2 regions of the Halomonas sp. DP1Y21-3 genome follow, and region 2 is predicted to be linked to the other one. Evidence: riboswitches for the same ligand, from Rfam matches in the RefSeq annotation. Region 2 holds a riboswitch; the other holds the start of a gene.
The links. Region 2 has a riboswitch for thiamine pyrophosphate ahead of tenA (thiaminase II). Riboswitches for the same ligand answer to the same signal wherever they lie in the genome.

Region 1: it holds a riboswitch for thiamine pyrophosphate, as region 2 does, so the genes downstream of both, KUV74_RS00055 (sodium:solute symporter family protein) here and tenA (thiaminase II) in region 2, are expected to answer to the same signal.

What each region holds. Positions count from the first base shown of each region.
Region 1 is NZ_JAHVJM010000001.1:40,394-44,602, forward strand. It holds gene KUV74_RS00045 (diguanylate cyclase) at 1-1,101, opposite strand, end outside; gene KUV74_RS00050 (hypothetical protein) at 1,273-2,061, shown strand; TPP riboswitch at 2,121-2,223, shown strand; gene KUV74_RS00055 (sodium:solute symporter family protein) at 2,304-3,749, shown strand; gene KUV74_RS00060 (LLM class flavin-dependent oxidoreductase) at 3,865-4,209, opposite strand, start outside.
Region 2 is NZ_JAHVJM010000001.1:204,425-208,633, reverse strand. It holds gene thiC (phosphomethylpyrimidine synthase ThiC) at 1-1,762, opposite strand, end outside; TPP riboswitch at 1,840-1,974, opposite strand; gene tenA (thiaminase II) at 1,986-2,654, opposite strand; TPP riboswitch at 2,736-2,889, opposite strand; gene KUV74_RS00790 (GSCFA domain-containing protein) at 3,653-4,209, shown strand, end outside.

The sequences.
Region 1 (4,209 bases), 160 kb from region 2:
TAGTCGGACCAACTCGATGTCGACCTCGCTGAAGGCGTGCCGCCGCGCCGACGGACTGGAGAAGTTCAGGGTTCCCCAGACCTTGCCCTGGATCCGCAGCGGTGCACCGATATAGGTCTCCAGCTGAAAGTTCTCGTAGCAGGGGTGGCCCTTGACTCGCTCGTCCTGCCCGGCGCGGTGGGTATGGAAGACGTCATCGGCGTCGAGGGTCAGCCGACAGTAGGTGTCACCGAGTGCAAAGCTGTCGCCGGAGGCGACTGGCGCATTATCCGAGGCCGCCCAGCGAACCGTGTAACGCTCCCCCTCGACCTGACTGACAAGCGCGATATCCAGCCTCAGGTAGCTCAAGGCGTCACGCAGCAGCATGTCGACGATCTCTGATACTCCGATATCGGTGCGATTTACCCCGGTATGGACATCCCGTAACAACTGGATCATCGAGCGATACTCGGAGACGTCCTGGATGATGGCGTAGAAGCCCATCACCTCATCTTCCACCAGGTCCGGCAGATAGTGGACCTTGAAGTAGATCTGGCGACCATCCTGGAGCACCAGGGAATCCTCGTAGCTGACCTCCTGCCCCGCCAGCGCCAGATCGAAACGTGGCCGGATCTTGGCGTAGGAGTCTGCATCCAGCACCGAAGACACCGGCTGCCCCATCAGCGCCTCGGCAGGCAGGCCGATGAAGTCGAGGTAGGCACGATTGTTGAAACGGAAGCAGAAGTCGCGGTCGACGTAGGCCACCATCACCGGCAGGTGGTCGGCCATCCGCGCGATGACACCGCGGCTTGCCTTCTGCCGAGCCGACAGTCGCAGCACCAGCCCACCATCGGCCAGGCGACAGCAGCTGCCATCGCCCAATTCCAGCGGCATCGAAGGCTTGGCAGCATGAGCAGCACCCCGGGAGACCCAGGCTTCAGCTACTGCCGCGGCCTCGCCAGGCAGCTCTGCCAGCCCCCGCCCGATCCAGACCTCTCCAGGCTCGCCCAGCACGCGCACGGCATCACCGACCACGTCGTGCACCTGCAACTCCGGCGTCAGGCGTACCAGCACCGTTCCGGACGACACCAATGCCTCTTCCACCCAGGCAAAACGCTCCATGAGGACATCTCCTTGCGTAAGCCCTGCCCTGGACCGGCAGCAGGTCAATACCCTGGCGGCTCGCATACCGTCTTCTCTAGCCTATGAAAAGATGCTTATAGATGCCGGATTATTTCGCTTGCCCGCTTCCACGTTATGCTGGCGTCGCCGACACCGCCGCGGGAGCTGCCCATGAACCACCAGGATCTTGTCGCCATCGAACACGCCCTGACGCTGGCCAATCGCGGGGATACCAGCTGGCTGTGCACGCGCCTGGACACCCCTGCTCCCGCCTGCCCCCACCTGAGCGTCACCAGCGATGCCGATGGCCCCAGGTACGCCGGACAGCCCATCTTGCTGACCCAGGCGCGGGACGGCGGCGCCTGCCTGGTCAATATCGACAACAACGCCAACGATGGCACCCCCTGCCTGGTCGAGCGCCTGTCACCGAGCAGCGAGACCCTGGTGCACCTGGAGGTCATCCATGCAACGCTCGCCGGCCAGCCATCGCTGATTCGCCGCGTCAGCCTGGGCAGTACGTCCATGAACCTGCAGCGACCCACGCCAACCAGTCCGTTGGTCCAGATCGGCGACGACGTCGTCGAGGTGCTGATCCAGCCGGCCTTGCGTCTGGTGCTGACCGGCCACTCCCCGGTCAACGCCGACCTGGCGCGCCAGGGACAACGGCTCGGCTTCGAGGTCATCCTGTGCGCCCCAGACCACCCCGACACGCATCACTCGACAGCGCCCCTGCCGGCAGGCGTCGAGTTCCAGCGCGCTCCCGCGGCCCCCTTCCTGCGCGGCGGCGGCGGGCACCGACGCACCCTGGTGATGGACGCCACCGACGCCTCGACCATTGTGCGAGCGAGCCGCGAGGCCTGCTGTCATGGCTATCTGGCGATGGCTGACATCGATCCAAGCCGAGCGGCAAACTGGCTTTACGATGGCTGGCACAGCCTGCGCACCTCGCCCACCGTCTGACGCCCCGTCGCTGCGGCCAAAGCGCCAATTGACAGCCATCGGAGGCGGTCCTACGCTGTGCGCATTCCTGGGGGAGCCTGACGGCTGAGATTCCGCATCACGCGGTAACCCTTTGAACCTGATCCGGGTCATGCCGGCGAAGGGAAGGATGGTTGCGTCATCTCCTCTTTCTTCCTGTCCGCCGCTCGTCCCGCCTGTCCACCGGTCCCTGCGGACAACGACAAGAAAGAGGTCTTCTTTCGATGATGCTCGATCCCACCTGGACGGCGCTGTGGCTTCTGCTGTGCGCCGCCATCTTTGCCATCCCCGGCCTGATCTATGCCCGACGTCGTCAGGGCGGCCTGGATGACTACATCTCTGCTCGCAACAGCCAGAACACCCGCGCCACGGTGTTGACCCTGGTGGCCACCACCCTGGGCACCTGGATCCTGTTCGGCCCCGCCCAGGCGGCCACCTGGGGCGGCATCGGCGCGGTACTGGGCTATGCGCTGGGTTCCATGGTCCCGCGCCTGGTGATGATCCCGCTGGGACGACGCATGCGTGAGCTGATCCCCGAAGGCCACGGCCTCACCGAGTTCGTGATCCATCGCTACGGGCGCACCATGTACGCCTTCACCCTGACGATCATGCTGTTCTATCTGTTCATCTCGCTGGCGGCAGGCCTCACCGCAATCGCCCATATGGTCACCCTGCTGGCGCCGATCCCGCTGTGGCTGACCGCCTGCGTAGTGATGATCGCGACCCTGCTCTACACCTTCTACGGCGGCCTGCGCACCACCATCTTCACCGACAAGGTACAGATGCTGGTGATCCTGCCGTTGCTGGCGCTGCTGCTGGTGTTCGGCTGGCAGGCCGCCGGCGGCGTCGCGCCGACGCTCGAGGGCCTGCAGGAACGTGCGCCCCAGTTGCTGGATGTCACCGATGCCGGTGGCCTGCGTGCCGGTCTGACGTTCTTTATCGCGGTGATGCTGACCGGCCTGTTCTACCAGGGCACCTGGCAGCGCATCTACGCCGCCCGGGACAGCAAGGTGCTGCGGCGGGGCTTCTGGATCGCAGGGCTGTTCAACTTTCCGGTGATCGTGCTGATGGGCCTGTTCGGCCTGGCCTTCGTCGGCCTCGGGCTCGAGGGAGACGGTTCGGTGGCGCTGTTCAGCGTGCTGCTGTCCGAGGTGCCGCTGTGGTTCGCCCTGGCCTTGATTCCGCTGGGTCTGGCCCTGGTGATGAGCAGCGCCGACACCACCGTCAACGCCACCTCCAGCATCATCGCCGTCGACATGCACCGGCTGCTGCCCCAGGCCAGCGAAGCCACCCTGATGCGCCTGGCACGCTGGCTGATCGTCGCCGCAGCGGTGCCGGTGACCTGGGTGGCAGCCCAGGGCTACAGCGTGCTCTATCTGTTCCTGCTGGCGGACCTGCTGTGCTCGGCGGCGGCCTTCCCGGTGTTCTTCGGTCTGTTCAATCGCCGCTACGACGGGCGCAACGCGGTCCTCAGCACCGCTGCGGGCCTGGTCGCCGGCCTGGCGATGTTCCCGTCTCCCAGCGGCGGTACCGCTACCCTGCTGGAATCCTTCCTGCTGGCGGCCTTCGTGCCGGTGCTGGTCTCGCTGGTGCTGATGAAGCTGCTGCCATCCCGCCAGGACTATGACTTCACCCGCATGGGCAGTCTGGTGCGGCGTTTCCAGAGCTGACACCGCCACGCTGACAGCCTGGCAAGGTGGGATAAAAAACAGCGGGACGTGCTGACGCGTCCCGCTGTTGTCGTTTCAAGGCCTGGCGATCAGGGGCCCTGGCAGTTCCGGCTCATCAGCGACCGGGCCGCGCCAGTCCCAGGTGGTCGCGCAGGGTGCGGCCCTGGTACTCGCGTCGAAACAGCCCGCGACGCTGCAGTTCGGGCACGACCTGTTCGACCACGTCCTCGATGCTGTCCGGCAGCGACGGCGGCATCAGGTTGAAGCCGTCCGCCCCGCCCTGCTCGACCCAGCGCTGCATCTCGTCGGCGATACGCTCCGGGGTGCCGACCATGGTGCAGTGGCCGCCACCGGCGGCGAGCCGTCCCAGCAACTGGCGCAGCGTCGGTCGTTCGCTCTCGATGATCCGCAGAATCGTGGCGTAGCGCCCCTTGGGCCCGCTGAAGGCCTCCAGTGGCGG
Region 2 (4,209 bases):
CCTTGGGCAGCGTCTCGTCGTGATAGGCGCGGGCGGTGTCAGGGTCGAGGCCCAGGTTGAACTGGTCCTCCCAGCGGAACTCGAAACGCGCCTTGGACAGGGCGTTGTCGCGGCGCTGGGCGCCGGGATGCCCCTTGGCCAGGTCGGCGGCGTGGGCGGCAATCTTGTAGGTGATGATGCCGGTCTTGACGTCGTCCTTGTCGGGCAGGCCCAGGTGCTCCTTGGGGGTGACGTAGCACAGCATGGCGCAGCCATACCAGCCGATCATCGCCGCTCCGATGCCCGAGGTGATGTGGTCGTAGCCCGGGGCGATATCGGTCACCAGTGGCCCAAGGGTATAGAAGGGCGCCTCGTCGCAGTACTCGAGCTGCTTGTCCATGTTCTCCTTGACCAGGTGCATGGGCACGTGGCCGGGGCCTTCGATCATCACCTGGACGTCGTGCTTCCAGGCGATATGGGTCAGCTCACCCAGGGTCTTGAGCTCCGCCATCTGGGCCTCGTCGTTGGCGTCGGCCACCGAGCCCGGGCGCAGGCCATCGCCCAGCGAGAAGGCCACGTCGTACTGCTTGCAGATCTCGCAGATTTCCTCGAAGTGGGTGTAGAGGAAGCTTTCCTGGTGATGGTAAAGGCACCACTTGGCCATGATCGAGCCACCGCGGGAGACGATGCCGGTGACCCGGTTGGCGGTCAGCGGTACGTAGCGCAGCAGCACGCCTGCGTGGATGGTGAAGTAGTCCACGCCCTGTTCGGCCTGCTCGATCAGGGTGTCGCGGAACACCTCCCAGGTGAGGTCCTCGGCCACGCCCTTGACCTTCTCCAGCGCCTGATAGAGCGGCACCGTGCCGATCGGTACCGGCGAGTTGCGGATGATCCACTCACGGGTTTCGTGGATGTTCTGGCCAGTGGACAGATCCATGATGGTATCGGCGCCCCAGCGGATGCCCCAGGTCATCTTCTCGACCTCTTGCTCGATGGAGGAGGTCACCGCCGAGTTGCCCAGATTGCCATTGATCTTCACCAGGAAGTTGCGCCCGATGATCATCGGCTCGGCTTCCGGGTGGTTGATGTTGGCGGGGATGATGGCGCGCCCGGCGGCGACTTCCTGGCGCACGAACTCGGGGGTGATCTCCTCTGGCAGACGGGCGCCGAAGCCCTGCCCGGGATGCTGGTGGCCAAGGATGCGCTCGACCTCGTCGCTGCCTCGATAGCCATCGGCCAGGGCCTGACGGCGCTGATTCTCGCGGATGGCGATGAACTCCATCTCCGGGGTGATGATGCCGCGCCGGGCATAGTGCAGCTGGGTGACATTGCCGGCGCTGCCGTCGGCGCCACGACGTGCCCGACGCGGCGTGCGGGTCAGTTCGAAGCGCAGCGGGGCGAGTGTCGGGTCGTTGGCACGTCGGCGACCGTAGTCCGAGGTCGGGCCATCGAGCCATTCGGTGTCGTCGCGCTCCTCGATCCAGGGCCGGCGCAATTCGGCAAGCCCGCGACGCAGGTCGACCTCGACCTGGGGATCGGTGTAGGGGCCAGAGGTGTCGTAGACCAAGAGCGGCGGATTGGCCTCGTCGGCCCCGGAAGTGCGGGTCGCCGACAGCGAAATCTCGCGAAACGGCACCCGCAGGTCGTCGCGGGAGCCCTTTACATAGACCTTGCGCGAACCCGGCAGGGGCGTAACCGCGGCCTGGTCGACCTGGGCGGTCTCGGCCAGGAAGTGCGCACTATGGCGGGGTTTGTTTGCGGAAACGGGTTGATCGAGTGGCATTGGCTTGTCCTTCTCACGGCACTGGGTGCTGGCGTTGTTGTGTGCATCGCGTGAGGAAGGAGGGGGCGTCGTGGCCTGGGCCGTGAGCGCTTGATCCCTACGCTGGTCCTCACCGCGATGCCATGGCATCGGGGTTACCCCCAGATCAGGTTCAACGGGTCCCATGCGCTGCATGATCTCAGCCGCCTCTGGCGGCCCCCCGTCAAGCGTGGTGCTGATTGTGTTAGTCGCTTAGATCGAGCCCCATCTGCCAGAAGTCGATCTCGAGTCGTGTCGCGTCGGCGAAGATCCGTGACAGTCGCGCGAAGCGCTCGCCGGATACCTGGGCAAGCTGATCGTCGAGCCAGGCTTGCTCCTGGCGCGCTGCGGCCTGGAAGTCGTCGCTTTCGTACATGGCGATCCAGGCGTCGAAGGGGTTGTCGGCACCGCGCAGGGTGTCCGGGCGGGCGTTGAGGTTTCGTGCGATATCGGCGTAGCCGACCATGCAGGGGGCCAGCGCCACGTGCAGGTCCAGGAGGTCGCCGCGGCTGCCGGCGTCCAGCACGTAGCGGGTATAGGCCAGGGTAGCGCGGGCTTCGGGCAGCTCACTGAGTTCGGCCTCGCCGATGCCCCAGTCGCGGCAGAAGGCGAGATGCAGGCCGAGTTCCACGTCGAGGATGGTCTTCATGCCGTCGAAGGCGCCGCGCAGCTCGTCGAGGCTGTGGCTCTTGTAGGCCGCCAGGGCGTAGGCCCGGGAGAACTGCAGCAGAAACAGATAGTCCTGCTTGAGGTAGTGACGGAAGCTCGCGTCGGCCAGTTCACCACGGCCAAGGGCGAGCACGAAGTCGTGTGCGATGTAGGCGTGCCAGTCATCGCGGCAGGCGTCGACAAGATCGGTAAAGCGGTAGCCCATGTTGCCTCCGGTTGGTGCGGATCCGGAGGGCGGCGGCAAAGGACACGGCGACGAGAAAGGAGGGAGGTGCGCGCGCAGGGGCTGGCACCACCGCCTGATTCCCTACGCCGGTTCAAGGTGTGAAGCCACACCGCACCCGGATCAGGTTCCACGGGATCGGCGCTGGCGGCCGGTGATTCGTCACCCTGGCCCTGCGCCATCTCAGCCGGATTCACCGGCACCCCGTCAAGCGAGTCTGGATCGAGTCTAGCATGACGTCGAAGGGAGTCCACCTCGGCTTGGCAAGAACCGATCCCGATCAGTAGATACGCCGCTGGGGGGAGGAGGTTTCCACGATATCGCGAGAGTGCAACTGCCCAGATATCTGGAGAAGTTTCCGCATGGTTGAGAATGCATTTTATCCGATTGAGGAAAAGTGGCGAAGTAGAGTCCTGATTGATCAATTCGACAAAGTTTCGACGATTTTGTTGTTATTTAAAGGGATGTTTGCGTGGTTTTTCTTGGATGTTCTCTGGATTGTATTTGCGTGTTTTGCGGCTGCCTGATAGAGAATATGTGAGAGAATCTAGAGTGAAAAAAGTACGTTTGTTTTATCGATATTCTGACAGTCGTTGTGCGCTTGATGACTCCTTTGTGAAGAAGGGCAGAAAGTGACAGGTGTGTTGGTCCCGTTTTATTGGCAGCATTGGTTCGCCGAGTTTTCATGGAAGCTAAAAATGCTTGCTTTGTTCTCTTTTGAACCACCCGTGGGTCAGGTAAATGGTGCATGGGGAAGGTTTTTATGAAGGGCTCCGGGGCCGTTGTCAGTGCTCGTTTCTCAACACAATAGACAAATATTTCGCCTATCTTTTTTTATGCAAATATTTTAGAAAGGAAGACGAGATGCCGGTGTTGGCGTAAACATTCCTATTCGTCGTGGCAATGGGTGATTTAAGATAGACGTTATCAATTTTGTTCGTTCACGACCGATGTTATATCTTATGTTTGAGGTGATTAATATGAATCCATATTCGACACTTCCAGACCGTGCCTTCTGGAAAAAAGCTGTATCCGAAAAGTCGATTTTTGACATATCCAATTTGTGGTCTCCAAAGTTCAAGATCACAAAGGATAGTAGGGTGGTTACCTTCGGTTCCTGCTTTGCGCAACATATTGGAAATGCTCTTGATAGCCGAGGGTTTAACTGGGTCTCGACAGAAACTCCACCCAAGGGGCTCTCGCAGGAAAATGCAAAAAAATACAATTACAATATTTTTTCGGCCAGAACCGGGAATATATACACCACCTCATTGTTGAAGCAGTGGGTAGAGTGGGCAACAGGGATAAAAGAGCCGCCTGAGGAGATTTGGGAAAAGAACGGACGGTTCTATGATCCCTTTCGCCCCGTGGTGGAACCAGAGGGTTTCTGTAGTAAAGAAGAGTTAATGCTCTCTCGAGAGGAGACAATAAAAGCGTTTAGGGAATGCATCTTCTCATCAGACTTCTTTGTCTTCACCTTAGGGTTGACTGAAAGCTGGTTCAATTCGGAATACGGCTACGAGTATCCGATGTGTCC